Linked DNA regions of Marinagarivorans cellulosilyticus. The main gene of each other region encodes a partner of the protein of the gene in region 2 in a complex. Links are inferred from orthologs where the notes say so. Each region holds a gene or a part of one and is shown on either strand. Other genes may lie near its edges. The genes, in order: MARGE09_RS07090 and MARGE09_RS18360.

Region 1 (16,812 bases), 2.7 Mb from region 2 along the record:
ATTTTTTGTTTGCTATGACATTGCTATAGGCATGCTCTTGATTTCCGTCCTCAGGATGCTTTGAATCAGGGTTGACGTATACCGCCTTCCATTGATGGTTCGTCACCAAGTACTTAGCTATCTCAGTTCCTTTTTTCCGTAATTCCAGATTGCCTTAGCTGCTTGGCTGTTACCTGATTTCTCAAAGGCGTAGCCCACACTCGCAGTGAGTACGTAATACAATCGGTCGATTGCAGGTCTTTATACGCCTCTGGTTTTTGAAGTTTGAGCTGACTCCCGACCTCATGATCGTGATTGCTGTACAGGTCCAGTAGTTTCTCTTTTGCAAATGTAGTGTAGGTGCTCATCGTTAAATCCTTTATCAATGTAAGTTTTCTGGAATTCTACAGGTTTGCTCGGGTAGCTGTGTGGATATTGGCGCCAGAGTTGCCTTACTTGAATAGATAAGGGTACAGAAAAGAAAGCTGGGCACAAGAAGCCTTTATCGATTGAGTCAAAGAGCATATTGTTTTGAATGTTGATCTCTTTATAATCGAATGGTATTTTTTGGATTACTGCATGTGCTCTTTTTTGTGGCGGCGCCCGTCGCGCACACCCGTCGATAACATACTAGACGGTAGCTAAAGCGGGGCCCAAAACGATATTTGGCTGCAAACGAGGGAAACGTAATTGAGAAGCCCGCCAAGCTAATAGCAAAGGAGACTTTAAATGATTGAGCATAAAACGACTGACAACCCAGACTATGACGTATTGGATGGTTTTGTGCTATATGACGATACAATGCTTTTCAAGGTACAGCCAAACCAAACACTCTTCTTCCTACAAGTCTTGTTTTGGGGGTTTTTCGGTTTTCTGTTGCCGGTTGTTACGGTGGGCCTTGTCGAAATAACAGATACTTACCTTTTTATATTTTTTATTTTACTAGAAATGTCAATAATTTATGCTGGGTATAAATGGTTTCCCAAAAAAATACGCGACACTTATGAAGGTATTGGTATTGACTATTACACAGAGTGTATATTGCATGGACATTTCGACTTAGATAGCCACAAATTTACACCTAAGCAATCATATTCACTGGATCAAATATCCCCTTATTTAAAGAATCGTGTAGGTCCGAAAGGTGTGCGAACGTATCAATCACTAATTCTGACCTGCAAAAATAGAGAGAGTAGCGTAGAATTCGACCTCTTTAGTGGATGTTACGATCGCAATTCTCGCGAGATCTTAACCAATCGATGGCATACTATTTATAGTTTCATGGTAGGTGATTTATTGGACGTTTTAGTTTAATCATATCGGCTAAGGAGGGTTGGCGAATAAAGAAAACTGGACGGGCACTATAAACATACTCAATCCGTGATCTACTCTTTGTTCTTCGTGTAGATATGGCGTAGCCAATTTGTTATAGCAGACTAAAAAAGTGTGAAGTTAAGGCCCGCGCTGATTATGGTTAGCCGCACTTGTGGGATACTTCACGCCATTGGTCGGCGAAACCCTGATTTTTAATATAGCTGGAAAAAATATGCATTGCTTTCTCAAGCCAAGATTGCAGATCGCTGTACCCATCAATAGCAAAGTTATTTTCTTCATCGTCAACCGCTTCATCGACCATTGCCCAAAAGAAAAACGCTAGATCTTCAGCGTCGTCCTTTGATGAAATGTTTACTTCGCCAGTAATCAACTTCGCAGCTAATTCATTATTGAGTCGATTGGCGTAGTGCTGGGTAATGGCTTTTGCCGGTTGGTCAAATTCGTTGAAATTCATCAAGGTCGATCTGCCTCCCGATCTTTTCTGAGTGTAACGGCAGGGCCGATTAATTAGGCAAGATAGCAATCACTTTTCCAATTATATCGCCTTCGTTGACGTAACCCCATGCTCTGCTATCTCGAGAGTTGTCACGATTGTCACCGAGGAAAAAGTAGTGATTATCGGGTACTTTATATTGACCTACCATAGCGGAATTTCGCTTGACCATAAATTGAATATTGTACGGCTCTTCAAGCCCTTCTCTAGCATGCAATATGTCGCCATCAGGCTCCTCGCTTAGCTGGGTGATCAGTTCACCGTTGATAATGACTCCGCGCCGTGTGACCTCGATAGTATCGCCAGAGAGTCCAATCAACCTTTTGACGTGTGGAAGATTACTGTTCGGCGGCAAAAACACATAGGATTCGCCTCTCTCCATAAGGTTGTTATTAATGCTTTCGCTGTCGAAAAGTTGAATGCCAAATGTTCCGTAGGTACCGTATCCAAGTTTGCGAATAATGACAAAATCCCCTTTGTTTATCGACGGCGCCATCGATTCTGCGGGAATACTAAATGGCTCGATCAGAAATGACCGGGTTATGAAAATAGTAGCGAAAAAAGCAGTGATTAACGCGGGTGTTGCCCACCAATGTGAGTACCACTTTCGAGGGGACTTAATGCCATCCTTTTTCACGATGAGAAAACCATGAAGCGGGCAGGCTATGATAAGCACTGAAGTGCTCCATATGCCGTATCTCCAATCAATAACTCCTAGTAATATCGTTATTGCGCTGTATAGCCAAAACAATCGTGGTTTATTGAGATATAAAAATATAAACGCTTGTATGAATGGACCAAAAATAATAACAGGCCAAACTTTAGGTTTCCAATTTTGACTCATAATGTAACTCAGTTAATTATTGGTTCAATAACTCGATTAATCCGTATGAGTCACTTAGCTTTGGGTTTGAATTCCCTAACCACTTTTACATCATCTCTCATCGGCCATACCTCTGTCATGCCTTCGGAATATAGCGCTATATGACTCTTGCTGGCAGTGATCAAGAGTCCTTTGCTCAATACTTTTTGTTCTCCTGCTATTTCAACGAGCGATACACAATTCGAATTTTCTCTGCTATCGGTAGTAATGCAATGTTCTTTTTCGTATTTTTCTACACTAGTAGAAGCGATTTCTGTTCCGTATTGATAAGGGAGTATACAAACAAATAATGCCCCGATAATAATTGCAATTGGCCAGAAAATATACGAGCAGAGTTCGTAAACAGCTGTCGCGATTAGGCCCCAGCGATATGCTGTTAGCCCGAAATACTCTGGCCCTTGATTTTCTTTACTCAAAGTACCATCGATAAGAATATTGCTTAAGCCAAGCTTTCGTCGTTTTACAATGATTGCTAGGCCGTAGAGCATGCATGCAATGACAATGGCTACCCAAATGAATGCGTAATGCATATGGCTAAATAGGAAGAGCAGAAACCTAAGCCCAACGACCCACGTCTCCGTAACTGCCTCACTAAAACCTCGGTTAAGCAGGCTACTATCAAGGCCAAAGGTATTTATATAACCAAGATAAAACGAATACCCCGCCGTCAACAAGCAGGGCGCAAGAAAGGTCAATACCAACGCCGCCAACTGAAGTTTTTCGGCTATCGATTTAATTTCGTTATTTTTGTTGTTGTCGGGGGTTGTCATTATATTTAAAATCTACGTAAATGTTTCAGCTGCTTAGTTAGGGTTGTGATTTCGTGGTTAAACGATGTATTCACGACGGGACCCTTGTTTTTCTTGGTCCGATGCCTGGCTCTTGCAGTCGCAGTATTTTGAGCAACACTACGCGCCGCACCAACAACCAACACTCCAGCGCCAATAAATAACCCCAAGTTATTAGCCTTGGATTATTAGCGCCTTTCATTACACCTCCGAAACATTAACACTATATTGACCAACCCATCAGATAATCAATGTCTCTGATCCCATTGACCCTGTCATTTTTGACGAGGAGGTAATCGAATTTGGGTTCGCTGCAAGCTACTAAAGCCATCGCAAGAAGATTTATAGAATAAGCTTTAATATTCATTTAAAGGTCCATATCAATGATGTCAAAGTGTTTAGGGGGGCGTTGCCCGATTGCCGTTTTTTTAAAGCAATAATGCAGATCGATTATGGCCGGTATTATTGCTTCTTGAATATTGGATGCTCCGAGTTTTCAGAGGGGGCGCAAGGGGGAATAATAGTAGGATCTATCTTGAAGGCAATGAGCGTTAATGTGATGGATAAAATAATAAGAGCTGGTACCTTTGTGTCACTGAATACGTTGTCGTGAATCCTGCTTAGCAAGCCTTCTTTCCTTTCAATTATTTGCCCGTTTCTTTTGCTGTATATTTTAGCAGTTAAGATCAGAAATGCTATGGCTAGTGCTATGATTATCCATTGGAGTGTGGTTTTGTGATTGTACTTTTTATTTTCTTGTTGTTTTATTGGATCCTTTTTCTTTTTGATATTTTCTTCTTGTTGTTTTAATTTTTCTTGTTCTATTATTTTTTCTTTTAATGATTCAATCTCTAACGTTAGTTGCTTTTCCTTTGCTGTTGCATAGTATTTAATTGGTTCAAAGCCTTTGGCTGGATTTATTTTTATGGGGTTCTCATTTAATGCGTCTGGGTTGCCTCCAAAATTAATAGGTAGCTGATCTTTATTTTTTGGATTTATTTCACCATTCAATAAGTCAATATCTGATTTGAATGATAGGCTATGTTTTGTGAAGTTTCCGTAAATATTTATTCTGGATGAAAGCTCTTTCGAGATTATTGTTGGAGTGTAGTGTATTAATAGTATTATTTTCTCGAGAGCTTTTGGCTTGAAATCCAATCTCATTTTCTCTAAAGAATCCATGTCGTCTATGTTAAGTGCTGTGAATATGATTTTGTCGACACTTTTGTCTTTTAATGAGGCCTCTAGAGCTTTGTTGAGCTTGCCTCTTGAGTGAAGTCTGGGGGTGCAGTTTTTTGTATGTTTTTCCGATTTGCAAATCGGAAAAAATTGAGACGATTTAAATTTGTGGGCAAAGGCAATTTTGTAGTTATCTATGTAGTCTTCTTCGATGTAAAAGTGTATGTTTGTGTCTGAGTTTAAGTCTGATATGTTTGCGGTGTCTTTTGATATTTCATGAAGTTTTATGGTCGCGTTATCGATAGTGATCTTAACGAGGTCTTTGATGTCTTTGTGTTTTGTTCTCTTTAGGAATTCAGGTTTTGTAAGATCATCTATATTTTGTAGCTTTTGTTTTATCCATGCTCCTCTAATACCCAAAAGCATTTCTGATGTACTACCTCCAAGCTTCTTGTTATGCGTGGCTTTATAGTAAATTATCTTTTTTAGTGAGGATCTAAAGCGTTTTTCAAGTCTTTCATTGTTTTGTATTCTTAATGTTAGTTCGCTGACTAGTGTTTTTAGGTCGTTGTAGTGGAATGCTTCGTTTATTCCGCGTTTAGGGGTGTTCGGGAGTTCCACGTGAGAAAATATTAGCATGTCGTGACCAGATTCAAGAGCTTCAATGGCAATATCTGTATGGCTTTTGTTGTATTTTTTTCGGTACTGAATGATGGATCCCATATCAGTTAGATCATCCGATAGGATTAGCTTTTCAGAAAAGTTTAGTCCTGGTATGTCTATGCTTTTTATTAATACGGGGTTGTTTTTTTGAAGTAGGTTTGTGACGAATAATTTGCTAAATGTTATTGGTTGTTGCTTGTCTGCCTCTAGGAAGTCGAGGTATACGTGTGAAGTCATTATTCCATCTAGATACTTAGAGAAGTTTTTATAAGGGAGTAATTCTTGCTTTAGTCGTGAGGCGCCTCCGTAATACGTAGGGAATTTTTTTGTCGAATGCATACTTCCGATCACAGATCCTAGGCCTGGGAAATGTTTCGCAATAGACAAGACTCCAGCTTCTCTTATACCTGTAACAAAGTGTGATGCAGAATTGTAGACTCTGTCAGGAGAGCCGCCAAAAGACCTATTTTTGATAGTTTTATCAGCATCGCCTTGGGTGGAGCGATCAATGTCTAGCACTGGGCCTAGCAGCATGTTAATGCCAAGTGTCGAAAGTTGAAATCCTACCGCTTTTCCGTTTAACCTGATTAGCTTTGCGTTGGCCGTTGATGCTAGTGTCAAGGCTGGGGGGGGCTGAATAACGGCCCCTGGAAATGAGGTGAAAGAAGGGCCCTCGAAATCTGCGGCTAAAAATATAGGCAGCTTTAGCTTGGATTTGTCTGATAGTGATTGAAGGTGGTTGTGGAAGCCGATTATAGAGTTTATTGACTCAAGATGAAGCTCAGAATCGTTTTGTTTTTCATAATTATATGAATTCAACATCACCCCCCCTACTCCTAGGGTCGCAATTTGTTCTTCTAATCTAGGGTTTCCTGGGTAATTTTTCGTGTCTCCAGCTGCGCCGATAATTAGTAATTGGCCGATAGCATCTTCTATCGCTACGTTTTCAGAAAATTGATTTATTATTTTAATTTCCTGCTCATTGAGTTCGCTCGGTGCTGCATTGGCGACCAATATAGTGCTTTTAATGATGGGCATGAGAAGAAATATTGAAGCAATTATCGTTGAACTCATTTTCATTGTTAAAAACTCCTAATTTGGCTGTGGTTTCTTGTGAGATGCCATTTTTTGTGAGCGTGCTAAACGCTAGTGGTATATTGAGGTTTTTTATTTTGAGTCTTCGAGTAGAGGTAAAAGTGCAAGTTGGAGTGCGCGCTCCTATGAATTGCACGACCTGATTTTTAGTCCGTTTTGTAGCTTGTTGCAAACGCCATTAAAACTTCCACCGTATATCTGCGCATAAATTTTGAGTAGCCAACGAATAAGGTGAATGCTAATAGGCCGGTAAATGTTGTAAAGTACAGAAGGTTTATATTTGTTATGTCTGAAATAAAAGTTGCTGCTGATAGCCAGAAAAAGAGTAAAGCTATTAGCGTAAGATTTCTTAATAGTCCGTATAGTGTCACGTAGTTCTGGAACTTCTGAATGTGATGATTCGTATTCTCTAGCGTGTAGTGATATATGTAGGCGAAGTAGTTTTGATTGTCTGGATTATATTCTATCTCTTGGTCAGGTTTTCCATGCGTCTTTATGACGTGCTCGATTTTTTTTATTATAATGTTTTGAAGTAGGCCATCTAATTCTTTAGCGTAAAGAAATTTCATTCTCAAGTGGTCGCCGAGTATTTTGTCTAGAATGGATATTGGGAATAATATTACTATAAATATGAGTCCTCTTATTTTTTTGAAGTTGTTATTATCAAATGAATTAAAATAACCTTTTATTTCCTGTCCTAGTAAATATTTTGACGCATGTCCGTGTCGCTTGATTAGGTATAGTTCAATCACCCATGAGGACACTAGGCTCAATATGTGGCCCATAACATAACTTGCCAAAACAAAGGGAAGGTACTGTTTTGCACTGTCGGGAGTTGTGTAGTTAAGTATGGCCGTAATGTTTTGGTTGTCCTTAAATATATGGCTCATATAATAACTTGAGCATTGGATGAATATTATTCCAGGTGTTAGATACCCTAAAAAATCATATACTGAAAAAGGGTTTTGCTTGATTTCCATTGGATGTTCCTTGCTTGTTTTATTAGAAGAATGCCTTTGTGTTTTTTTGTCTGGCCTAAGCAGTGGCCGCTACAATCTCCTATAGATCGCGTATGTTTATTAGGGAATGATCATTGTTGGTTAGTGCGGTGATTTTTGGTGTTTTCGATACCGAACATGATTTGGGTGTGGAACATTTTTCTAGTGTCTTTCGGATTTAATTGATGGGTGGTCTTTGGTTTTCTATTTGTCAATACTTTTTAGTGTTTTTTCGATGTTTTCCGATTGCTCTTCGAGAACATCTGAAGATCGCTTTTCTAAAATTTTTGTTATGCGTGACATTCCAGGTATTTTTTCTAATTTTGATATTGAAATATTTAATTTTGAGCTTGTTTCGAGTGCATCGATTAACGGGTGGTCTGATGTGTCGTAGTTTGATATCAATTTTCCGGGGTTTTCTGCACTGACATCTAATAGGTTGTAGAGAAGTTTTATTCTCAATTCCGTAGAGATACTGTCTTTTTCAATTGATTCGATTTGACTGGAAAGCCCTTCGAAAGTTTTGCTTAAAACTTCTTTGTGTGTGTATTCTTCTACAAGTCGTTTTGATAGGTTTGACTTTTTATTTGACGAGTATGCCAGCCAAACTAAAGGGATATATAGTGGTATTATGGCTGCCATCAGTCGAGGTGATTCGTAAATTATTGTCTCCAGATCTTTTCCTGTAGTCAATAAATATGCGTTGACGATAAATGGAATTAGGGAAACTGTTACGAGTCCGACAATTGACCAATTAAATATTTTATTTAGAGCTTCTCCTGAATCTATTTCGGATTTTCGTTTTTCACTAAATGCATGACTTAAACCTGCTGTCATTGCATCTGGAAGTAGGTCTTTTATTTTCTGCGATGTTGCAGAGTGCTCTGAATTCCATTTGCTAATTTTTGTCGTGACTATTTTTGACTGCTCGTCAATAAAAGAATTTTGTTTCTTTTGTGATTCGTTAATTAAAGTGTTTATAGTCGACTGTGTCGATTCAATTTCGTTTTTCAGTTCATCATAAGCCACCTGTAGCTCGCCTTGAAGGCCGGGCACAAATTTTTCTAGTCCCGTTTCGCTGTCATTTTCGTTATATCCGAATATTTCTAAGTGGGCCTCTTCAACTTCTTCCTTCTTTTTTGATATGGCCTTATGTAGTAGTCCTATCTTTGTAGATGTCTCTGTCCCTGATGCGGAGAGTTCTTTTAGTTTCTCAACTAATCCGACGTATTCATCAAGGTTTGATAACAGTGAATTCATATCTTCCGATTTGTTTTCAAACAGTCTTATTTTTTCTAATACTTCTTTTGATGCTGAGGCCGCGGCCGTTACGTCTTCTTTTTTTCTAAGTGAATCTTCGTGTGCTTCTTTTGTTGCTAGGCTTATTTTTTTAATTTGACCTAGTGCTAACTCAGCTGCTTCTTTAGCGTCAAGCGCTCTGTTCCTGTATTCAGATGTTTTTTTTGCTGCCTGTCTTGCTTCAGCTTCTAGTTCAGGGGGGCGTTTTGAAATTTCATCACTTAAAGTTTTCAAGTCGCTTTTTATAATTTCGACTTCTTTCCAGAGTTTGACCCGCTCTTCGTCTAGGTATTCTTTTGAGATCATTATTTTTATCCTCAATCTTGGCGGGTTTTTGGTATTGGTTATGTTTTCGAAACTCTAAGTTTAATTTAATAAGCCCCACCCTAATTTTCAGGGCCGTCGGAGGCAGGACGCCGACGCAGAGCGTACAGGGATGTATTCAAAGCGTGCCCAGAAAGTTAGGGTGGGGCGGCCGTGCGAAGGGCGATCTAATCTCAACCAGCCCATGATCCACTCCACAAAAAAACATCCCAAGTTAAATATCCAGCTGAAAAAAAGGCCCGATACCTTTCGATATCGAGCCCCTTCGTCAGATCCTACTGACAAGCCTCACAATCAGGATCATCCAGCGAACATGCCTGTGGCACTGCGGCGGGGCCGCTGGCCATTACGTTGGTCTCATCACCGGAGGCCACCTTGTTGTGGCTGCCGCGCTCTACCGTGGACTTCTCGGTGCTAGAAGCGGCCAAGGCGCGCAAATAGTAAGTGGTTTTAAGGCCGCTGTACCATGCCATGCGGTAGGTAACGTCTAGTTTTTTACCGCTGGCGCCAGCGATGTACAAGTTTAAGCTTTGCGCTTGATCGATCCACTTTTGGCGACGGCTTGCGGCATCTACCAACCAGCGTGGCTCTACCTCAAAGGCTGTGGCGTACATTACTTTTAAATCTTCCGGTACACGGTCGATTTTTTGTAACGAACCTTCGTAGTACTTAAGATCGTTAATCATCACGTTATCCCACAAGCCGCGCTCTTTTAAGTCGCGCACAAGGTAAGGGTTAACCACGGTGAACTCGCCAGAAAGGTTCGATTTAACATACAAGTTTTGGTACGTAGGCTCGATAGACTGGCTAACACCGGTAATGTTCGCAATGGTTGCCGTAGGAGCAATAGCCATTACGTTAGAGTTACGCATGCCTTGGGTTTTTACTTTTTCGCGCAGAGTGTCCCAATCGAGCGTGGTGTCGTGGTTCATTTCGATGAACTGCTCGCCACGGTTTTCCTCAAGGATTTTGATGGAATCGATAGGCAGAATGCCCTTGCTCCACAAAGAACCATCGTAGGTGCCATAGCTGCCGCGCTCGGCGGCTAGCTCGCTAGAAGCCTCGATGGCGTGGTAGCTGATAAGCTCCATAGACTCGTCGGCGAACTGCACGGCCTCTTTACTGCTGTAGGCAATGTGCTGCTTATACAGGGCATCTTGGAAGCCCATAATGCCCATGCCTACAGGGCGGTGGCGCATGTTACTGGTGCGGGCAGCCGGTACACTGTAGTAGTTAATGTCGATAACGTTATCGAGCATGCGCACAGCGGTTTTAATGGTAGCGGCCACTTTAGCTTTGTTTAGCTTGCCATCTTCCACGTGCTGCGCCAAGTTAACCGAGCCCAAGTTACACACGGCAATTTCTTCGTCGGCTTTGGTATTAAGGGTAATTTCGGTACACAAGTTAGACGAGTGAATAACGCCGGCGTGTTGCTGCGGGCTACGCAAGTTACAGGCGTCTTTAAAGGTGATCCACGGGTGGCCTGTTTCAAACAGCATGCCCAACATTTTGCGCCACAAGTCGAGTGCACGCACGGTTTTGAACAAACGGATTTTACCTTCGGCCGCCATTTGCTCGTACTCTTCGTAGCGCTCTTCGAAGGCTTTGCCGAATAAATCGTGTAGGTCGGGTGCGTCGTGTGGCGAGAACAGCGTCCATTCTTTATCTTCGAACATGCGCTTCATGAACAAATCGGGTACCCAGTTAGCGGTGTTCATATCGTGGGTACGGCGGCGGTCGTCGCCGGTGTTTTTACGCAGCTCTAGGAATTCTTCAATATCCAAGTGCCAAGTTTCTAAGTAAGCACACACAGCGCCTTTGCGCTTGCCGCCTTGGTTAACCGCAACAGCGGTATCGTTAGCCACTTTAAGGAAAGGCACAACACCTTGTGATTTACCGTTGGTGCCTTTGATGTAAGCGCCTAGCGAGCGTACTGGCGTCCAGTCGTTACCTAAGCCGCCGGCAAACTTACTGAGCATGGCATTATCTTGAATAGCGCCGTAAATGCCGTGTAGGTCGTCGGGCACGGTGGTGAGGTAACAAGAGGATAACTGCGGGCGCAAGGTGCCAGCGTTAAACAAGGTAGGTGTAGAGCACATGTAGTCGAACGAGCTAAGCAAGCGGTAAAACTCGATGGCGCGCTCGTTCTTTTCTTCTTCGCGCTCGGCAAGGCCCATGGCTACACGCATAAAGAAAATTTGCGGCAATTCAATGCGCACGCCGTCGCTGTGAATAAAGTAGCGGTCGTACAGGGTTTGCAAACCTAAGTAGGTAAATTGCAAATCGCGCTCGGCAATAATGGCTTTGCCCAGTAAGTCGAGGTCAAATTCTTTAAGCGCGGGTGATAATAGCTCTAGCTCTACGCCTTTTTCGATGTAAGCCGGTAGGGCTTCGCAGTAAAACTTACCCATTTCGCTTTGGGTGGCTTTATCGGCCACGCCTAAAAAGCGCAGGGCTTCGCAGCGTAATTTGTCGAGCAATAAGCGCGAGGTAGCGTAAGTGTATTCTGGCTCGCGCTCTACCAGTGTGCGTGAAGAAATTACCAATGCGGTGTTTACGTCGTCTTCGGTTACGCCGTCGTAAAGGTTGCGCATGGCTTCGGTAAGAATGGCGCTAGGCTCAGTGTGGCTAAGGCCGGCGCAGGCTTCGGTGACCAAGGTGTTTAAGCGAATCACATCCAATGGTAATAAAGAGCCATCGGCTTGCTTAACGTTAACATCGGGGTATTTGAATTCGGTGCGGCTTAAATTCTTTTGCGCTTCGCGCAGTTTGGCGCGCTCGGTACGGTAAATAACGTAATCGCGGGCCACTTTGTGCTCGCCGGCGCGCATTAGGATTAGTTCTACTTGGTCTTGAATTTCTTCGATGTGGATAGTGCCACCCGATGGCATACGACGGCGGAAGGTAGAGCTAATTTGATTGGTGAGCTTTTCTACCGTTTCGTGAATACGGCTAGAAGCAGCGGCAACACCGCCTTCAACGGCCAAAAAGGCTTTAGTCATCGCGATGCTGATTTGGTCGTCGTTGTAAGGTACGACAGTGCCGTTGCGCTTAATAACACGCAATTGCCCAGGTGCATTGGCAGCCATATTAGAGGGTGCTGTAGCTGGCGTTGTTGGAGCGCCTTTTTGGGGGGCGGCCGGTGTTGAATCTGCATCTGTTTGCATGGGTATCTCCTAAGGTGCGCTGTACTTGTGCTTGTATTGTGGCGGCTAATTATTCGAGTGTGCGTCGGTCTAACGTGACCTAAAAAAATGTCATTTTGTAGTGCCGAACGACAGTGCTTTACCGGCGCACTAAAAAATGTACGAGATGTGTACAAAATAGCGCGCCAAAACTGAGCAAAACACCATATGTTGGGGGTCGTGCTGTATCGGGCTACAAGATAATGCGGTTTGGGCAAAGTTGCAACTGGAGGAAGCAGGGGGAAAATTGTGTGTAAATTGTGGGTATTTCTGTGGACAACTGGCGCCAAGGGCCGCCGTTATTGACGCGGCGCAAAGTGGTGTGGCGCATATGTTCGCAAAGACAATTATATTTTATGGCGCCAGCTTTTTATGCCGAAATAAACCTTTACTGATTAAGCTGTTGCTGAAGCGCTTTTGTGGACAAAGCACGCACGCCAGAAAGCATTAATGTAATGTCGTTAATTAAGCCCCAAGCATCTTGTTTACTGGCGCCCTTAATGGCGCGGTCGGCCAGCGCGCACTGGCGTAATAGCAGGCGCAGTTGGCCCGCTTTTAAGCGGCCCAAGGCTTGGCGTACTAAGGGTATGCGTTTGTCGAAAATACCGTGTTGTTTAGCCACGCTTTCAATGCTGCCACCGCTTTGCTTGGTAAACAGTAGTGCATTGAGGGCGCGAATTTCGCGCGATAGCGCCCATAAAATAATGGTGGCTTCGGTGCCTTCTTCGCGCAGGCCTTGCAGTGTACGTGTGGCGGCGCGTGCATCGCCACCGGTGGCGCGGTCTACTAGGGTGAAGATATCGTAACGGGCGCTGTCGACGACGGCATTGGCCATAGTGCGGCCGTCAATCACGCCATCGTCGCTAACGAGCTTAAGTTTTTGAATTTCTTGTACGCAAGCCAGTAGGTTGCCTTCGACTTTGCTGGCGAGTATGCCTACGGCATCGCTGCTGGCACGCAAGCCTTCAGACTTTAAGCGCAAATCGACCCAGCGCGGGAAAAACTTGGGGCTAATAGGCCATATTTGCAGTGTGCCGCCCACGCTATCGACGGCTTTAAACCATTTGGCGTTTTGCGTGGCGCGGTCAATTTTGGGGAAGACCAGTATTAGCAGGGTGTCTGGGCTTGGGTTTTTACAGTATTCCAGCAGTGCTTGTTTGGCGGCATCGTTGGGTTTGGCGGTGTGGCTGCGCACCTCGATAATTTTGCGCTCGGCGAACAGGCTCATGCTGTTGGCGCTTTGCAGCAGTTGTTGCCAGTCGAGGTTGGCGTCGGTGTGGTACAGCTCGCGCTCGCTAAAGCCTTGTGTGCGGGCGGCTTGGCGCAGCATGTCGCAGGATTCTTGCACTAATAGCGGTTCGTCGCCGGTGATAAAGTAAACCGGCAGTAACGGGCTGCTGCAGTGGTTTTGCAGTTGTTCTGCATTAATGCGTGCCATGGCTGCTGCTCGTGTGGGCGCTGGTGCTTTGGGTGCTTTGTGCTGGCACTGTTAGGGTGTTTGTATGGCTCATGCTTTGCAGCAAAATGCGGTTGATGAGTTCTTGCCGCATTTCTTTGACGAGGGTTTGCTGCTCTTCGGCTTTGGCTAAGTTGGTGCCGGGAATAAAGTCGTATACCCGCTGGGTGGTTAGGGTGGTGGGCAATGCAGGCTGCGCGCCTTTGGGGGTGTAGCTGTAGGCAATTTCTAGGCGCAACTCGTACTGGGCTGCCGCGCCAATACTGGTAACGGCTACGGTGCGCTTTTCGAGCTCTTCGGTATCTAACCAGAGCGTGAGTGGTGCGCTGGGGGTAATTTTTACGCCGCGGCGTACCAAGGTTTGCTGCAGTTGGCGAGCAATTGCGGCGTAAGGGTCGGCGGTTTTTAAGGCGAGCTCTGGCGGCAATTGCCCTTTATTAAAGCCGCGAAGTTGCCAGCCACAAGCGGTAATGGTGAGGGCCAATAAGCCGATTAAGGCAAACCGAAGTGATGTTAAACGCGGCGTGGCTGAGGGCATGGTTAGCGGGTCTCGAGTAGCGGGTGGCAGGCAATACTGATTGTAGTGAATGCGCCTTGCACCTAGGTGCAAGGCGGGCGGCGCTTTAGTTGGCGACGATATTAACCAGCTTGCCAGGCACTACGATCACTTTGCGCACGGTTTTATCGTCGATAAAACGCATAACGTTTTCGTCGGCCATAGCGGCTTTTTCGGCGTCGCCTTTGCTGACATCGGCCGGTAGTTCGAGCTTGCTGCGCACTTTGCCATTAACCTGTACCACAATCGTTACGCTTGCACGCACTAGGGCGGCTTCGTCCACTTTGGGCCAAGGTGCATCCAGCAAATTGCTGCCGTGCCCTAAGCCTTGCCAGAGTGCATGGCAGGCATGGGGGATAATCGGCGCAAGCATAACCACGGCGGATTCTAGCGCCTCGCGCTCTACCGCTAAGCCCAGTGGTGTGGCGCGGTCGGCGTTGCGGCTGACGTCGTTTAGCAATTCCATAACGGCGGCAATGGCGGTATTAAACGTTTGGCGGCGGCCAAAATCATCGCTGACTTTGTTGATGGTTTCGTGCGTTTTGCGGCGCAAATCGGTATGCGTGGTCGTTAGCGCATCTACCGTAAGCGGGCCGGGTTCACCAGCTTCCAAATGTAGGTGTACGGCGCGCCATAGTTTTTTAATAAAGCGGCTGGCGCCTTCTACGCCGGAATCTGTCCACTCTAGGCTTTGCTCTGGTGGTGCGGCAAACATGCTGAATAGGCGAATGGTATCGGCGCCGTATTCGCGCACCACGTACTCTGGGTCTACCCCGTTGTTTTTCGATTTGCTCATTTTGATCACGCCGCCAAATTCTAGCGGTTGCTCGGTTTCGGCATGGAAGGCGTTGATCATTTTGCCTTTTTCGTCGCGCTCAACGCGGACATCGGCGGGGGCTATCCACTCGGTGCGACCGCCTTCTTTAATAAAGAAGGATTCGGCGTTTACCATGCCTTGGCACAGCAGGCGGTCGAAAGGCTCGTCGCAGTTTACTAGGCCTTCATCGCGCATGAGTTTGTGGAAAAAACGGGCATACAACAAGTGCAAAATGGCGTGTTCGATACCGCCGACATATTGGTCCACCGGTAGCCAGTAATTGGCTTTGTCGGGGTCTAGCATGCTATCGGCATTGGGGCTGGTGTAGCGCGCGTAGTACCAGCTAGATTCCATAAAGGTATCGAAGGTATCGGTTTCGTGCTCGCCTGCTTGGCCGTCGATATTGCCTTTGCGCCATTCGGGGTCGGCTTTAATGGGCGATTGCACGCCGTCCATTTCGACTTCTTCGGGTAGCAATATAGGCAGCTTGTGCGCCGGTACGGGAATTTCGCCACCGGCGGCTAAATTAAAGATGGGGATGGGGGTGCCCCAGTAGCGCTGGCGCGAAACGCCCCAATCGCGCAAGCGGTAATTGGTGGTGGCGCGGCCTTTGTTGGCGGCCTCTAAGGTTTGCACGATGGCGGTAAAGGCGCCGTTAAAATCGAGGCCATCGAATTCGCCCGAGTTAACCAGTACGCCTTTGTCGGTAAATGCGGCTTCGGCCAAGTTGATTTCGGTACTGTCGCTAGGGGCGATCACTTGGTTAATGGCAAGGTTGTACTTTTTGGCAAATTCGTAATCGCGCTCGTCGTGTGCGGGCACAGCCATAACGGCACCGGAGCCGTAATCCATCAATACGTAGTTGGCTACCCAAACGCTAACGGGCTCGCCGGTAATGGGGTGGGCAGCGGTAATGCCGGTATCAAAGCCTTTTTTCTCCATGGTGGCCATGTCGGCTTCGCTGACCGATTGCACTTTGCAGGCTTCGATAAAGGCGGCTAGCTCGGCATTGGTTTTGGCCAGCTCTAGTGCGATGGGGTGCTGGGCAGCCAAGCTTACGTAGGTGACGCCCATAATGGTATCTGGGCGGGTGGTATAGACCTCGAAGCCTGTGTGCTCGGCTACCGGCGTTGTTAAGTCGAAGCGCATTTCTACACCGCGGCTTTTGCCTATCCAGTTGCGCTGCATGGTTTTAACTTGCTCGGGCCAATGCGGTAGTTTATCTAAGTCGTTGAGCAGTTCTTCGGCGTAATCGGTAATGCGGATAAACCACTGCGGGATTTCTTTTTTCTCGACATTGGTGCCACAACGCCAGCAGCAGCCATCTTCGACTTGCTCGTTAGCTAATACGGTTTCGTCTACTGGGCACCAGTTAACGGTAGATACCTTTTTGTAGGCCAAACCTTTTTCGTACAGGCGCGTGAAGAACCATTGCTCCCACTTGTAGTAGTCGGGTTTGCAGGTGGTGACTTCGCGGCTCCAATCAAAACCAAAGCCTAGGGCTTTAAGTTGGTCGCGCATGTAGTCGGTGTTGCTGTACGTCCATTTTGCCGGTGCGGTATTGTTTTTGATGGCGGCGTTTTCGGCCGGTAAACCAAATGCATCCCAACCCATAGGGTGCAATACGTTTTTGCCCAGCATGCGCTGATAGCGCGAAATAACGTCGGTAATGGTGTAGTTGCGAACATGCCCCATATGAAGGCGGCCACTGGGGTAGGGGAACATGGCAAGACAGTAGAATTTTTCTTTGCTGGTATCTTCT
Region 2 (16,042 bases):
AAAACCGGCTGGCTAGCATCAGTACACGCATACAAGGTGTACTTACCGCCCATAATATTGAGCAACACAGCAGTAACGACGCGCACCAGACCAACCCGCTACACCCAACGGTATTATCACGTCTGTACAGCACACAAATAACACGCCTACAACTGCCTGCGCCGGCCATGCAATGCATTAGTGATGTTTTTCAAGCATCCCTATTTGACCAGCTACACAACATTTACCAAGCTGTAGATAACCTGCTGGACCAAATTGGCGTAGCCAAAGCCAAAGAATTCGACAAGCACTTTAGTAGCAAGCACATATCACAGCTTAGCCAGCGCCAACCTAAAAATACTGCACCGCTCAACGAAGTGACCGCCAGCATTCTCGATAGCGTACTTGGGGAAAAAAAGCCCGCTAAGCTGGTAACGCGCAAAGAACTCATAACAATTATACAAGTCGCACAGCGCGAGCTTAGCAGCGCCACAGCTCTAGAATCGTCAACTTGCATGACGCAACTTTTACAGCAAACGCAAAAACGCTTAAATATTTCTGGTGAGCTATGCAACCACGACCAAGAATTGATCAAACTTATTGGCGTGATGTTTGAGGTCGTCACCCGCAACGATAATCTAGAACCCATGACCAAGGGTTACATTAACCGCCTACAAGTCACCACCATTAAAGTTGCCCTGCTGGACAAAACGTTTCTTATTAATAACCAGCACCCAGCACGCAGTTTATTAAACGAACTCGTTTTAGCAGGCCTTGGCTGGCAACAAAAACAAGACCCGCACTTAAAGTCCGAAACTATTCGCACCCTAGACCGCATTACGCACAATATTGTCGAAAACTACGGCACCGATATCACCATATTCATAGAGGCGCTCGCGGTTTTACGCAAAACACTTAACAACGAACGCCAGCAATTATCCCTGCTGGGCATTCGCTTACACGGTAGTGCGCAAGGCAAAGCCAAAGCCAAAGAAACCGAACTTATCACCGACACCCTTATTGCCAAAATACTGAATACTGCCAATGCGGCACCGGTTGTACATGCATTTGCCACCAAACTTTGGCGCAACGTAATGCTAGTAACCGCCATGCGCGACAGCATTACCTCGCCTAAATGGCTTGCACATATTCATCTACTCGAAGACATTTGCCATCTAACAACCGCCTGCACTAACACCGCCGATAAAATAGAGCGCAGTAACGCCCTACCTAAAGCTATGCAATACATTCAGCAAGCGCTAACCACTTGTGCACACAACGCATTCGATACCGCCGAAATACTCGAAGAACTGCACCGAACATTGTGCAGCTGCCTAAAAGGCAAGCCTGCGCCCACACATTACCAGCTTAAAAATAGCCACCAAAACGAAGCGCCTGCACCAGGCAGCTTAGAAGTATCACCAAAAACGAATAGAGTACTTAAATCTCAGTACCAAACAACTGCGGCCACCCCAGCAAGCGCTAACACGGCACAACCAAAAACCGAACAAGACACCCCTGCCGATGCTCTATTGCGCGAACAGGTAGCGCAATTCCCCCGCGGCGCACTATTTAACTGGGAAGCGCCCGACAAAGGCACAATCCGCTGCCAATTAGCCGCCATTATCAAGCAAACCAATCGCTATATTTTTATTAACCGCAATGGCATCAAAGTCATCGATATGGCCATAGATGATGTAATAACTGCCATTAAAAGCGAACAACTTATTCCGCTCGAAAATAATAGGGTGTTTGACAAAGCTCTGGAAGAAGTCGTTACCGGCCTACGCCGCAACCAAACAGACTCTATAAGCAACCGCCAATAGAACACATTTACACCACAATGCAGACTTCGCTTGCTGCCACTGCCGAGCACGCCTATAATGGCCTGCTTGATGAACCAAAGGCCAACTAACAGCCTATTGGCAATACTCTTCAAGTAGATGCAAGATCCGCGCATTGAAAGAAACACTTTTCACATCAAGCTGCTTACCTCACTATTTTGTGCAAGCAGCTTGCTACCGAAAAGGGGGCGATTAGGATTCGACGCCGGTAACAAAATCTAAGGTGCATGTCGTGATGGTAGCCAATCACGTTAATCCAAAGCTGCACAATAATTAGTTGCCAACGATGACAACTACGGTGCCCAACTAGCTGCGTAAGTAGCCTGTGAAGCACTACCTAGCGGTTCGCCGCTAGCGGTCTTTAGCAAGGTGCCAGTACCGCGTTAACGACTGTCATATAGAACTGGATAGCTGTGTTGTTTAGATCGTGGCAACATTGCAAAACTTTAAGCGAACTCGCCCACCACGCCCTGCCCGTTGGGTAGTGATTGGGTTAAATTAATTAACGGAAACTAAGCATGTAGAGCCGAAGACGGAGTGCTGACGGACGCGGGTTCAAATCCCGCCGCCTCCACCACCCATAAAAAAACCCCATTCAGTCTTTTTTGAATGGGGTTTTTTTATGGGTGGTGTAAAGCGCTGGCTTGCACCTAATACGTAACGGGTTGACGTGCATGGATGCGCTAATACCGCGGGCGCAGGATGCGCAAGAGCGGTACAAATCAAAACGTCCGGAACATTTTGCACCGCCGAACGGCGCCCGAAGGGTCAGGGCCATGGATGGCCCTGAGTATATTCCCGCCACCGCATCAAGCCTCGCTATAAACTCCCAGCGAAGCAACAGTCTTTTTTGAATGGGTTTTTTTATGGGTGGTGTAAAGCGCTGGTTTGCACCTAATACGTAGCGGGTTCACAAAACGTCCGGAACGTTTTGCACCGCCGAACGGCGCCCGAAGGGTCAGGGCCATGGATGGCCCTGAGTATATTCCCGCCGCCACAATAATGAGATTCGCTCAATATCCGGTCCAGCCGTCTCATGTCTCATATCGGGCGTAATCAATTACCGAAGGAGCATAGCCAATCTAAGCGATGTAGAGCAATTAATTCAGAAATGAAGTTTGAAGTTTACCAAGTTAGCTCAATATAAATTCCCACCAGCAGCCCCAGCAGCCGAGCATAAGATAATCATTTCGCAGGCGCGCAAGCCATCCATGGAATCTCTACACGTGTTCCATACACGCGACGGCCCGCACAATTACCTTGCACCCACTAGTTACCGCATGATTGGCTTTACCCAAAACGGATTTCCCGCCGCCCATCAAAATCTTGCCCCTTGAGCACAACAGTATCTTTGGTTAAGTTGGCGGCGGGAGTTGAATAGATAACCTATATTATTGAATATAAAGATTTTTTCGTAGTCTGTTAAATCAGATACCGAAGGAAAATTGCAGCTTGGATGAGCTTATGCCTTGGCGTTTGAATAAAGCTTAAAAGGTGTGGCTGGCGAGACGTTTACAAAACTCCTTTGTTGGACAATTTGGTAACCACCATGAACGCTCACAACTACGGATCAAATCAAGCTAATTAGGGCCGTTTAGGGGCACAAATATCGATAGCTAATCGCAGGTATTTAATGGACTTGTTCAGTTGCGAAAGGGGGAACTGAACCCGCGTCCCGCCCCACCACCAAATTTTTAAGCCCTAATGAGTCCTTACTGGCCTTTAGGGCTTTTTATTAACCTTCAAACTCAAAAGCTAGCTCAAAGTAAATCACTCTATTGGCAAATGCCCTGTCTTGACCAAAATGACGGTGTCCTCATGAACATAAGGATGATGCTGGCTCATGTGAGGGTTGCGAATCCACGTATGCTTCGGATACATGCCACACTCATCTCTAAATATTCCCGAGAGAACCAGAATTTCTTCTCCACCAAAGTGTCGATGTGGCTGAAACACTTCCCCTGCGGGCCACTTAACCAAGGCGACATGCTCACTTTCAAAACTGTACAGCGACATTACCTCTAGGCTACCTATGCCCTGTTGCCAAGGAAATGTTTTTGTATCGACCCGAACTTGAGTTGAATCCTTCTGATTGAATTGATTCAGTTTTACGAAAATAGTGCAGCCCTCTTTACTAAAAGGGGAGTGAACACTGCCTGGAGGGTTGCGAATATAAGTGCCCGGTCCAAAATCGCCCGTTTCGTCGGAAAACACTCCCTCTAACACATAGATTTCTTCACCCAAGGGATGACCATGCTCTGAAAAACTAGCGCCCGTTTCGTACCTCACAATACTTGTTGTATGCCCAGACTCTTTAGCCTCTCTTTCAAGCGGTTTACGTGATACACCTGAAACTGGGCTTTCAGTCCAGTTCATAGCTGAGGTTTCGATCACCAACCGCTGGGAAAGATCTATGTTTAACATCCAACACCTTCCTTTCTTTTACCCAGCAGAAATACTAGAAAAGGTACAACGTAGGTTATCAAGGCCGGCAAAAGTAGAAAATTCTCCTGACCAAAGATTCCATCGTACTGATTTACTAATATTAATAACGTTCCTACGGTTAGTGCGACTTGCCCTGCTTTCAGGCCATGAACCTTAACCAGCTCTTGAAATATCATCACCCACCCTCCGAGATAGAAATCACTGCAATCGAATGGTTCACAAATGCTAGAGTAACGCTTTGTAAAACCTAAACACCTAAAGTCCAATAGAAATCCTAGCAACCTCTTCTCCTTCAACCCTAGCCGGAACCGAGCAGCACAATAAAACCTCTCCATCGTCCACCCCCTCTGGATGTTCCGTTTCATAAGCGACTTTGCCTGACGTCAGTTTCACTTTGCATGCACCACATTGTCCGCTTCTACAACCAAACTTAGGAGCAAACCCATGCGCTTCTGCAAATTCCAATAAGTTGCCATCTTCTTTTGACCAGGCCTGTTCAACTTTAGAATTGGAAAACTCCACAATAGCTTGATAAGCAACTGGTTGCGATACGACGCTTTTCGTTGCCTCATCAGCATTTCGTTTCAATGACGCCGGGCCAAATGCTTCGGCATGAATACGAGAATCGCTGACACCTAACGAGCGCAATAAATCATAGCTTGCCTGCATAAATCCGGCCGGACCACAAAGATAACAATCGTATTCATCCAGTGGCAATATTGCTTGAAGCAGGTCTTTTGAAATATGACCGACGTGCTGAAAGTCTTTTCCGGGTTTTGAATCTGGACTGATTTCACTCAATGCCCAATAGGCTTGTATCTGATTTTGAGACGCCTCAGCAATCCCATTAAATTCTTCAAAGAATGCCCTTTGTTGATGGCTGCGCGCAGCACCAATGAAGGTGATCGAACGCATTTTTCGCGTTCTAAGCCCCTCACTCAATGCATGTCGTGCCATCGAGATCATCGGCGTAATGCCGACACCACCCGCAAGAAGCAGAGCCGGACGATCACTCTCTGAATTATATTGAAATGCTCCCGTGGGGGCTTTAGCGAGTATCGTATCCCCTACATTTATGTCTGAATGTAAGTAACTGGAAAAAGTCCCTTTAGGGCGCTTACCATCTGGTGAATCTTCGCGCTTTACACTGATTCGATACTGATGATCAGCCGGCGCGCTCGACAAGGTGTAAGTACGTATTTGTTTTTTACCTTCAAGTTCAGCCTTCAGGGTAAGAAATTGCCCAGGGATAAACTTTAGCGCCTGATGCCCAACAGCAGAGAGATAGAAGGATTTGATGACACTGCTTTCCCGAACAATCTTCTCAACTTTATAAGGCCGCCATTCGTTCTTAAGTTTTGCAGCATCTTCCGATGCTTTGGCTTCTTGCCAGCTACCTGTCAAAGACGTGTTAGGAGAAAACGCCTGCAATTTCCATCTGAGCGGAAGTGCATATTTGAGTTTTCGCCCATGATCAAGGTGGAATCTCCATAGCTGCTCTGCACCTTCAAAATACTTTGTCTCAGGCGAATCCCACAAAATCTCTACGGTGCCTGTCAATGTCACAAGGTGACCGTTTTCAAAGTCAAGAAAGAGCAAACCAGCCTTGGCATTTTCAATAAAGTTCCCAAACGTATTATAGTGGTTGTTGCCCATGTAATCTGGAATGGTCAGCGTCTTGTCATCATCCACCCGGACAAAACCTGGCCGACCGCCTCGATGAGAAACATCTGCACCTTCGCTGGCCTCTTCACTACCATTAGCAAGGTAGCTAGCCACAAAAAAAGTATCACTATTCGAGATCAGCGCCTGTACACCCTGATCAAACAACGTGATTTCTTGAACTTCAGGCTTCGGTATTGAATCAGCACCCAGCCATTCCAATTCACGAGTTTGAATATATTGTGGACAGTTACCAAACGCTTGATCTACATTCAGCTCAAACCCTTGTTCCGTTTTACGCTTAATGTGTGCCGCTAATCGGTTCCTCCGCCGTGTTGGCAATTCTATTCCGAGTAAACCGAGTCGAGTCTTAGGCACAATGGCTTCCTGAAGAGGGTCGCCTTCTACAGGTAAGGTATTAATCGATAGCGAGCGTTCATTTTTCGAGTGCATAAACCCAGGTGAATTGAACAAGATGGAAGCCCACGGCCAACCTTCACCATCGGCATGCCCGACAAAGACAAACGGCAACTGATTATAGAACTCTCGATGCTGATCTGGCATAAAGTCTCGAATAACCTTTCGACCAAAACGTTCCATTTTTTCCCTAACGCCCATGCGAGCCTGGATTTTTTGTTCGCCCGAATGAAAGGGTGAAGGTTTAATATCCTGTATTGAGTTTGTCATAAGGTAATCCTCACTACGCAGAACTTAACTGACTATGCACTTAATTGGCTAAGTATATGCACATAATTTTTATTGGGCCGACCATCGGAGACTCCTCCTTGGTCTGACCCTTTTGAATCATTAGGTAAACCGTTTTAGATACGACTTATGTGAAAAGTGGAGCGCCCACCATCACAATACCTATGATGCCGGTAAACCATGCAAGTGTGCGAATCCAAGGCACCCCAAGTGTATAGATCACCGCATGCACAATGCGGCTCACCAGAAAAATCTGAGCACCCAAGGCACTGACGTCATTGTTTAATCCTAACCCGTGCACTGCTAGCATGATGGGCGCAAATATGGCGATGGCTTCAATCAAGTTTCGGATGGCTCGATTCAGCCTATCATTCCAACCGGACCAAGGTGCAATGTCGTGTTGATTGCCTGCAGCAACCGGAAGCCCTAAAAGTATAACGTTGCGCGTACCTTGAATAAGGGTGAGCGCGAGTAGTAGTCCGCCTGCACCAGCAAGCATTTGAATTTCAGTGATCATAGTTTCATCTCCTAATCATTTCGACATTTTGATTGTCTTATCGATTCAGGCCAACGGCCGTTTTTTGCATTGGCACAAAGCCATCAAGCGCTTCAAATCTATTCAACCACGCGACAATATTCGGATAAGGTTCAAGTGACACATCACCTTCCGGTGCATGAGCGGTATACGTATAGTTGGCAACGTCAGCAATAGTCGGCGTACTGCCCACTAACCAATCTTGCTCCAATAGATGAGCTTCAAGCAGCTCAAAAGTATGGTGTGCGATAGCCTTGGCGTTTTCATGATCCAAACCAGCACCAAACACGTTAACCAGTCTTGCGACCGCAGGACCAAAAGCGATCTTTCCTGCCGCTAGAGATAAGAAGCGTTGAACGTCTGCAGCTGCCTTCGCGTCTCGAGGTAACCATTCGTGGTTAGTGTCATACTTACTGGCCAAATAAACCAAGATGGCATTAGAATCTGAAAGCGTTGCTTCACCATCCTCAATTACCGGGACCTGACCAAAGCGATTTTTTTTCAAGAAGTCAGCTTGTTTGTGTGCGCCATTTGCCAAGTCCACATTCACTAACTCGGTCGGTAAACCAAGCAATGACAAGAACACCTCAACGCGATGTGAGTGACCGGAAAGTGGATGACGATATAGTTTGATTGTTGACATGATTTAGCTCCTGAGTGAGTTTGTGATTAAAAAGTTTTTACTTAAGTTTCTGTTGCAAGCGGCTTACTTTACTTAGGCAATCTATTCTGCTGCTCAAGCTTTAAAAGGTCTTCGAACCCTCCTACCGCCAGATCATCAACAAAAATTTGAGGAAAGGTTCGCGCTTGAGTACGTCTACGTAGCTCTTGGAATTTCTCAGGCTGCGCGTAAGTGTCATACTCGCTGTAGTCCAAACCTTTACTTTCAAGAAGACGTTTAGCATGCGTGCAATAGCCGCATCCTGGTCTTGTGTAAATTTCAATTTTGTTCATATATCTGGCCTCCTGTTGTTTCAGCACTCAACTTGGTGCTTACTGCCGATGAAGATCAGTATCCAAAAAATCGACTTTGGGAAAAACCGGCTTGCTGTTGAATGATTGTCAATGATATATTGACAATCATGGATACATTAGATGGATTGAGAACGGTTGTGGCCGTAGTTGAAACCGGCTCTTTTACCGCAGCAAGCGACCGGCTAGGGCTTTCGAAAGCCTTGGTCAGTAAATATGTCGGAGAGGTGGAAAAACAATTGGGGGTGAGGCTATTTAACCGGTCTACCCGTCGATTAGCGCTAACCGAAGCCGGGCAAAATTATTATGAAAACGCACTTCCCCTGATTGATAGCTTTAATGCACTGGTCGATGATGTCACAGGAGAACAGGGATCACCAAGGGGGTTGCTTAGGGTTAGCGCCCCGCAAACCTTTGGCGAAATGAAGCTATCTCCAGTGTTACCCCAATTTCTCGATAAGCATAAAGAGATGCAGGTCGAACTACTTTTGGGTGACAAAGCAATTGATATGCTTGAAGAAGGTATTGATGTCCGTATTCTAATCGGTGGCGTTGATGATTCCAGCATGGTGGCAAGATCCATCAACACCTTTCCCTTGATACTATGCGCGTCACCCACTTATTTAGAATCAAAAAAAGCACCAGATTCTCCAAACGATCTAAAAAATCACACTTGCATCATCGACAGTAATTTCCGTATTGGTAAGAAGTGGCCTTTTGTCACACCTAGCGGCGAAACGGCATCCATTGATGTGATGTCTCGCGCTTCTGCAAATAGCCCAAGAGCCGTGAAGGAAATGACGTTAGCGCATGGAGGCATCGGTATGATTCCTCGATTTATTGTCGAAGAAGAATTGAAGAATGGCACGTTGACTCAAGTATTACCCAATTACAGAACACTTGAATTTGGTCTATTCGCCATCTATCCCCATAGGAAGTACCTATCGAAAAAAGTACGCTGCTTCATTGATTTTTTGATGGATGAATTCGGATAGTAAGCGTTCGGCGATAAACCTAAACTCACACTCTAAATAGGCGATACCTATAAAACAAATTTTGTTCGGCTATGTCAACAGAGTTTCTGCTAGCTTCTGACAAACAGGGTTCCGAAGATCCTGCGTAAGCATAAACCCGCATTAGCTTACTAATTAAATTTATGGACTAATTCAATTCATATTGCGGGAACCAAACCGGTGCCCCATACCACCGCCCACAATCTAATACCACCGAGCACGTTAATGAGAGGCAATTCTCCTCAATTATTGCAGTGCGTTATAAACCAGAAACGCCAATACAAGCGGTATTCGATAACTTGCAAGAAGAGGCCATCATTCTCGTCAGGAATCAAGGGGCAGTTGCCCACGCGGCTAAATCATTAAACTTCGCTATGTTGAGTAAAAGGGGTGGTAAAGCTCACAATGATATTCAATCGAATAGGGTAGAGTTCGAGACTGCAGGCCCACTGCCCCAAAAAATGTAGCTTGCCCATTTTAATAAATAGGCAAGCCTCGCGATAAGGATTCAATGAGCTTTGAAACGTTTATTTAACTTAATCTATGGTTCCGCAGGCTTTACCTAAGATATCGCCCAAATCAACACAAATAGTCATAGAATCCCCCCTAACGGATGCCGACAGTTTTGAGCTGGCTATGACCTTGCCATTTCCGTCTCTTATCGAGCCTGAAACTTTTGCGGTGACGCCTTTTTTCGTGCTGACCGTGAATTTAGATTTGGCGGAAATTTCGGCCACTTTGGTGCGTTCACCGGCAATAATTATATACAACGGAATTTTCACCGAGGAAGACCCCGTTAATGTCAGGTCTTTGCGTGTCGCCTCCCCTTTCAGCTTAATATTAGCCAAGCCAGCAAAATCCGATTTCCCCTCAATGGTGAATTTGTCCGCGCGTAACACTGCGGTTGCATCACTATCAAAACTAATACCCGGAATACCCGTACTGACTCGACCGACGATTTTTAATTCCCACTCATCCCAGTCATCCTCTTTAAGCGGGAAAGTACCGGAGAAGTCGATTTCTCTTGAAGCTGACCCAGACAGCATTTTTGTGCGGTTCTTGGCCGAAAAACTAACGGCATCGGAATCGATTTTAAAATATGCTGAGGCAATGGGAATGCTGCTTGTTTTAATAATACCCAAATCTTTTAGTAACGGTGCTGCAAAACTCACATCGTTATAAAACTCAAAAGACGAATCAGAAATATTATCGGCCGATATTTTTGCAAGTAGCTCGGTTTCTGTGGTTTGACCAAAGCCTAAAATATCGGCAATTTCGTCTGGCAACAGATTCGCAGCACTCAGCGATTTAGAAATACCCGCTACAATCAAACCATCAGAAGATGCCCCAACCGTTGCCTGACCAAGCTTTAAATCAGCATTTAGCAGTGATAATAGTGAATTTTCATCATCGGATAATGCTGTGCTAAACGTTACTGTGCCATTAGCCCCAAAAGCAAAACCAGAAGCATCACCATTAAAGACATCATCCATCGGTGCAGAAACATAAATATCACCGCCAACAGTCACCCCAGGGAACTGCTTTAATGGAATATCACCCCGCAGTAACAAGTTAGCATTGTCAAATGCGCCTAGCACTTCTTTATCGCTATCGGAAATTGTAATATTTTCGAGCAGGCCAACATCGGCCTCGAAGGGGATATTACCCTGGGTAGAAATACCAATCCCTACATTATCAATAGACGAAAAATACTTACTCCCACTTAATTCGCTAGAACCATTAATACGACCGTACAAGAAGGGGTCATTAGGATCCATTGCTAAGGTAATTTTTTGTTGCGGAACAAGGCCTGAATTTAAAGCAATATCGCCAAGCTTCAAAACTGTCTCGTTTTTAAACTTGAAAAAGACATAATCTTTTTCATCTACCAAAGGCACATCTAAATTTGATAAATTTTTACCTTGATCAATCCCAAAATCCAGCTCAACCTCTTGCCCAAAATCTAACTGTTCGCCATCACCATTACCTAACTTAAGGCTCTTAATTCGGGCGGTCCCCCTAAACCTTCCGCTATCATCAAATTTTGCCGTCGCTTGCGTTAACGGAATTCTCCACGACTCACCATTTTTAGCATTCACGTCAATATACAGCGTACCTATGTGGACACCACCAACATCGGTAACAACCCCTCTAAAGACGCCACTAATACCATCACCCAAGGTTAAAGTGTGAATACCATTCGTGTTAGCAGGCGCCACGCCTGCAGGGCAGCCATCAGGGGCTAAGCCACTATCATTCGGACAAAGGTCGATATAATTCGCAATGCCATCCTTATCGCGGTCGGCTCGAGTATTGAGCACATTTACATATAATTCATTCTCGAGTGTAAAGGTGCCTACTTCTGTCGGCATAGTCATCGCGTATTTGATGATCGAATTATTCAGCTCATCAGCAGCGCCTCGGGTATCTATTCGAAGCTGAAGGGGTAAACGCTGCAGACCAGGCTGCATATCTAGCTCACTAAGCGGCGCGCCATCTTGCATTAGCGTCATACTCAGCCCATCGGAATTGGAAACATTGGTGTCACTGACATCCAACGTTTGTATAGCACCGGTTAAATTACGTGCGACTAACTCAACGTCCAAAGTTTGCACTTGGCCAACCGCTGTATCAATAAAAATACCTTCTGATTTAGGCCCAGCCAGCGCAACATACGACGACACAACAGGTGACACAAGCTCCCATTGCGGCACCGGAATATTCATTTCACGTACCGACACGCGACAAATAATGGATCCGCACTCACGGTCTGTCTCTACTTGCTTATACGTGAAAGAAAAAAACTTAGTGGTAGGCGAGCCTGGGATATCAAACGTACCGTTACTAATACTTTTATCTGTATCAAAGGCCGACGCATTTAACAGGTTTAGCTCTGTATTCAACAGGGGGATTCCCAAGCTACGCACTTTTGCTTTTAGCCTGCATGTTGTAATTTGAAACAAAGGCTCATAAGTACAATAGCGAGGTTTCACCAAAGACACCTTAAAACCTAGCGGTATACTTTCTGTGGCGTCGGCAACGAGGTTTTTATCCTCATCAAACTGAAATTGACTATGTTGAAAACCATAAAAATCCAGTGTGTTGTAGCCGGCCATAGTAGGCTCTACCCCAGCGAGTTTTTGCTGTAATCGGAGGTTACCGTGCGCATCGATTGAGCCTTCTAGTTGAGCACTATTAATCGTAGCGCCACCGCGATTAAGTAGCATTTCTCCAGTAATTTCACCCGATACTGGGTCAACAGACGCCATACTATCAACTGAGGTAAAACGGCATGCCTGTACACTGGAATCATAATTACGCAACTGGGCTAAAGTGGGCCGCTTATCAAATAACGAACCTTTTAAAATCTTTTGTATTTGCGCAAGGCGTGTGGCCCCCACCTTTACGCCAATTAAACTACCAACATCATTAAGAAACCCTGTCGGGTCAACCATTTGAGCCGTCGCTTCATCGGCAAAAGCCACTAGCTTTTCGTAATTCTCATAGGTACGGCCTGCAGGACTAAAAATCATTTGGCGCATTAATTTATCGTACTCAGCGACAGCATCCACTAGACGTGGATATGTGACTGGTGTTTGAATCCCTAAAATAACTAGCGGTTTCTGCCGCCTAAAATTAAGTAAATCTATCTCACTCCAAATACTTTCAATTTGATCGCGTTTAGCTTCATAGTCGATTTGCTGCAGCTGCCAACCCACAATAGCGTCAGCATTACATAAAAAAGAATTAACCTCGCCGCGATATCCCCAGTGCAGAACACCATCGGCATCAATAATCAGAGAAATGGGTTGCTTGTTACCTCCAAGATCAGTGTTCGCATAGTATTTTTGGCCATCAGGTAAAGCGCGAATACCCTCTACTGCCCCGTAGGGTGTATTTTTATTCACCTGCGATACAGGTATCCGCCGGCGCGTATCACCCGAATAAGCCAGTGTGTAGTAACCCATATAGGGCGACGTACATGCATCACCACGCTCATCATTCTGGCTTTCTAGCCCCTGAATATCTTGGACCGTATTCACTTGATCCACATTGGAAAGCAGTGGGCAGTTATCGGCAAAGTCAGCAATTAAATCGGAGTCTTTATCCTCAACGTCTAAACGCAAACCGATATAACGACTACTTGCACCCTCTGTTAAAATATCCCCTTCGGGGAAGACGCTACTAATGGATAAAGCCAGAACACCTTGGGTATCAACAGTACCGGAATATGACCAAGCAACCGCTTCCTGCCCTTGCTCTGTCGTTAATTGGCCATCAATAACACCCGCGAAATTTAGCGATTCAACCGCCATAATATCGAGGTCTTGCAGTTGCGACTCTATAAACTGTGTACCGCTTAATACGCAGGGCTCACAATTGATATTGCCATCTTGATAATACAGCGCCAAGTCAATGGTTAGCTCGCCAGCGCGATCAATCACAAAGCTATCGAGTATTAATGCCTGTTCAATATCGGGAGAGGTTTGTGTGTTTTTTTCAAAACTCATTTGTCGTGTTTTGTAAACACCGCTAAATCGTGAATCACAAACATTACCTGCGCCATCGGCATCACTATCGATTTGCAAAACATTGCTGTGCCATGGGCAGTTATCGATTACATCGGGAATAAAATCATCATCGCTATCGATAATATCTGGGCGCTGTGTGAGAAACTCGTAAGGCACTTCTCCACTGCTCGTTTGCAAACGAATGCGTGCAGCACCCTCTTCAGATACATCCGCTTGCAACTGTAAAGTCGATAAGTCTGATGGCAATACGGCATAAATTTCACTCGGCAAATCAACAACCAGCGGGCTAGCACCCATCGAGGTTTCGAAATCAACACGACAACCTTGTTCACACATCGTATTTGTTACGATAAAAGTCGTCTGTAGTAAGCCATTGTCGGTCACTCGAAAAGCTTCAAGTTGGATATTGCTGTCACTATGGGTATTGATTATTTGGCGAGGCGAGGCAAATAAATTTGAGTAAGGAAATGCGCAAGCATCCCCAAAACCCGTTTCATCACGGTTTTGTTGGCTTGGGTTAAATATATCGACACAGTTATCATTTTCGTCTGGGATAGCATCGCCGTCGGCATCATCCAAATTTTGATTCAGACCAATAAAAACCTCTGTGTCTTGCTCCGGCGTAGTGATAACAATATAGACGCCATCATCGGTGAGTACGCCCTCTGCGTAATTACCCACCTCGACGCCATTGGGTGAAACTACCGGCGTTTCGAAGCGGTAATCGTCACTCAGCTCACCCTGAATACAGTGCTGCGGCCATTCATTAGCATTGCTCGGCTGGCTGCTTTGCTCGTCGTCGCCCATCGCCGGAAAGCACCAATGTATAAGGCGGCTCTCACCAATAATGAACGCTTGATCAAAGTGCTGTAATACCTCAGGGGAATCAATAGTGGCAGGCACAACGGATAGCAGCGCGCGGGTTTCGCCAAAGTCGCACGCATCACCTCGCCCATTACCAGCTGTATCTTGCTGGTCGCTATTGGGGATATCCCAGCAGTTATCAATATCGTTGGCTACGCCATCCAAATCCGAATCCACAGGCCCAAAAGAATCAGTATTTACAAAACAAAATTTCCCTTGGCCAGGTGTAGGGTCTCGTCGAAAAGGCGCGCGTTCACAAATAAAATCCATAACGCCTAGGCCTTCATCATCAGGCACATCAATAAATACGTATGTCCCATTAACACCAAACGCCATTTGCGCAGGTAAGCGAATATGGCAGGATTTGGGTGGGTTATCTTCAGCAGCGGTTTGAGGTGAACAAAGCGTAAAGCCCTCCGGCGCCTCGGGTAAGCTGGCATCGCACACATCACCAACACCATCAAGGTTCGCATCAACTTGGTTTCTATTACTAACCGCAGGACAGTTATCAACTGCATCAGCCACTTCATCACCATCGCTATCAGCAATGCTTACAGCACTTAATGCATTCTCAGGAACACTAATGGATGAACTGACGGATGAGGACATTTGGCTAGAGCTAACAGCAACAGACTGCGAATTCGCAGCTGCCCTTGAAGAAAGCGGCGGCTTGTCTTCGCTTCCGCCACCACTTCCACAAGCCGAAATTAAAAAAACAACGACCAACATCCACACGTATTGAGTTCGACCAAATTTCATCGATTAGAGCCTTTTAAGTACCTTATTAATTGTGGCGCCATTATTCATTAATTACGTTTTATCGTATACCCCCATATAAAGTGGGTGGATACTATGCAAGCACCCGCAATGCCAGATAATGCATACTTAAAAGCGCGATATTTTATCTATAGGGATTGGTTAATGGATAAAGCCGAACAAGCTAAAAAGATAAAATGCTGTGGATAAAACGATTCCCCACATTAACTACCGAATAAAATTTAAACCACAGGTCGTAACTCACCCAATTTACGACGCACAACCAAGGTAGTTAATCCAAATAAAGAAGTTCCCCAAAAGCCTGACGCTTATCGATGAATTATAAAAAATAATGAACGAACTCTGCGCATTGCCGACGGTGCCCGAACTTGCATTAACGGAGCGTCGAAAGCATGCACAAACCATTAATACCGTACCACTGGAAAAAGCGATCGGCGCAGCCGCTTGGCAAGGTGCCAAAGAGCATCTGAAGAAACGCTATTGAAGAAAAACTACCGACTGTGAAAGGATAATGAACACTGCGTGCTTCAAAGCAACGCAGCATCCATTCATGTAAAACTGCAGATTATATTTTGGCGGGTACGCCCCCTAACCGAGGGACGTTTAAATTAAAGCAATAAAGCCATTACGCAAGAATTTGGGTGGCTACTGTGCCGCCACCATGCGGCCAGATTTTATGCGTATTTTTATTGGTGCCCATATATTGCTCTAGGC

Evidence for each region.
Region 1: the proteins of MARGE09_RS18360 (region 2) and MARGE09_RS07090 are in contact, whole or in part, in an NMR structure (PDB 1QFN), measured with the Escherichia coli proteins. The link is inferred for Marinagarivorans cellulosilyticus from one-to-one orthologs.

What each region holds. Positions count from the first base shown.
Region 1 is NZ_AP023086.1:1,771,810-1,788,621, forward strand. Bases 9,112-12,602 are described here. They hold MARGE09_RS07090 (ribonucleoside-diphosphate reductase subunit alpha), read right to left. Parts: upstream 12,204-12,602; coding sequence 9,312-12,203; downstream 9,112-9,311. In the rest of the region: MARGE09_RS07050 (hypothetical protein), read right to left, coding at 1-106; MARGE09_RS07055 (hypothetical protein), read left to right, coding at 709-1,293; MARGE09_RS07060 (hypothetical protein), read right to left, coding at 1,454-1,768; lepB (signal peptidase I), read right to left, coding at 1,818-2,651; MARGE09_RS07070 (hypothetical protein), read right to left, coding at 2,702-3,460; MARGE09_RS07075 (glycoside hydrolase family 3 N-terminal domain-containing protein), read right to left, coding at 3,941-6,400; MARGE09_RS07080 (hypothetical protein), read right to left, coding at 6,562-7,395; MARGE09_RS07085 (hypothetical protein), read right to left, coding at 7,618-9,018; holA (DNA polymerase III subunit delta), read right to left, coding at 12,610-13,659; MARGE09_RS07100 (LPS-assembly lipoprotein LptE), read right to left, coding at 13,646-14,215; leuS (leucine--tRNA ligase), read right to left, coding at 14,301-16,812. UniProt on the Escherichia coli protein: Provides the precursors necessary for DNA synthesis. Catalyzes the biosynthesis of deoxyribonucleotides from the corresponding ribonucleotides.
Region 2 is NZ_AP023086.1:4,477,104-4,493,145, forward strand. What follows is about bases 6,504-9,224. They hold MARGE09_RS18360 (glutaredoxin), read right to left. Parts: upstream 8,125-9,224; coding sequence 7,882-8,124; downstream 6,504-7,881. Other genes in these bases: MARGE09_RS18345 (pyridoxamine 5'-phosphate oxidase family protein), read right to left, coding at 6,504-6,617; MARGE09_RS18350 (MAPEG family protein), read right to left, coding at 6,763-7,152; MARGE09_RS18355 (glutathione S-transferase family protein), read right to left, coding at 7,190-7,813; MARGE09_RS18365 (LysR family transcriptional regulator), read left to right, coding at 8,253-9,137. Outside these bases: MARGE09_RS18330 (DUF1631 family protein), read left to right, coding at 1-1,805; MARGE09_RS18340 (cupin domain-containing protein), read right to left, coding at 3,594-4,247; more of MARGE09_RS18345, read right to left, coding at 4,524-6,503; MARGE09_RS18370 (thrombospondin type 3 repeat-containing protein), read right to left, coding at 9,692-15,310; MARGE09_RS18375 (hypothetical protein), read left to right, coding at 15,660-15,812; MARGE09_RS18380 (DUF1552 domain-containing protein), read right to left, coding at 15,954-16,042. UniProt on the Escherichia coli protein: The disulfide bond functions as an electron carrier in the glutathione-dependent synthesis of deoxyribonucleotides by the enzyme ribonucleotide reductase.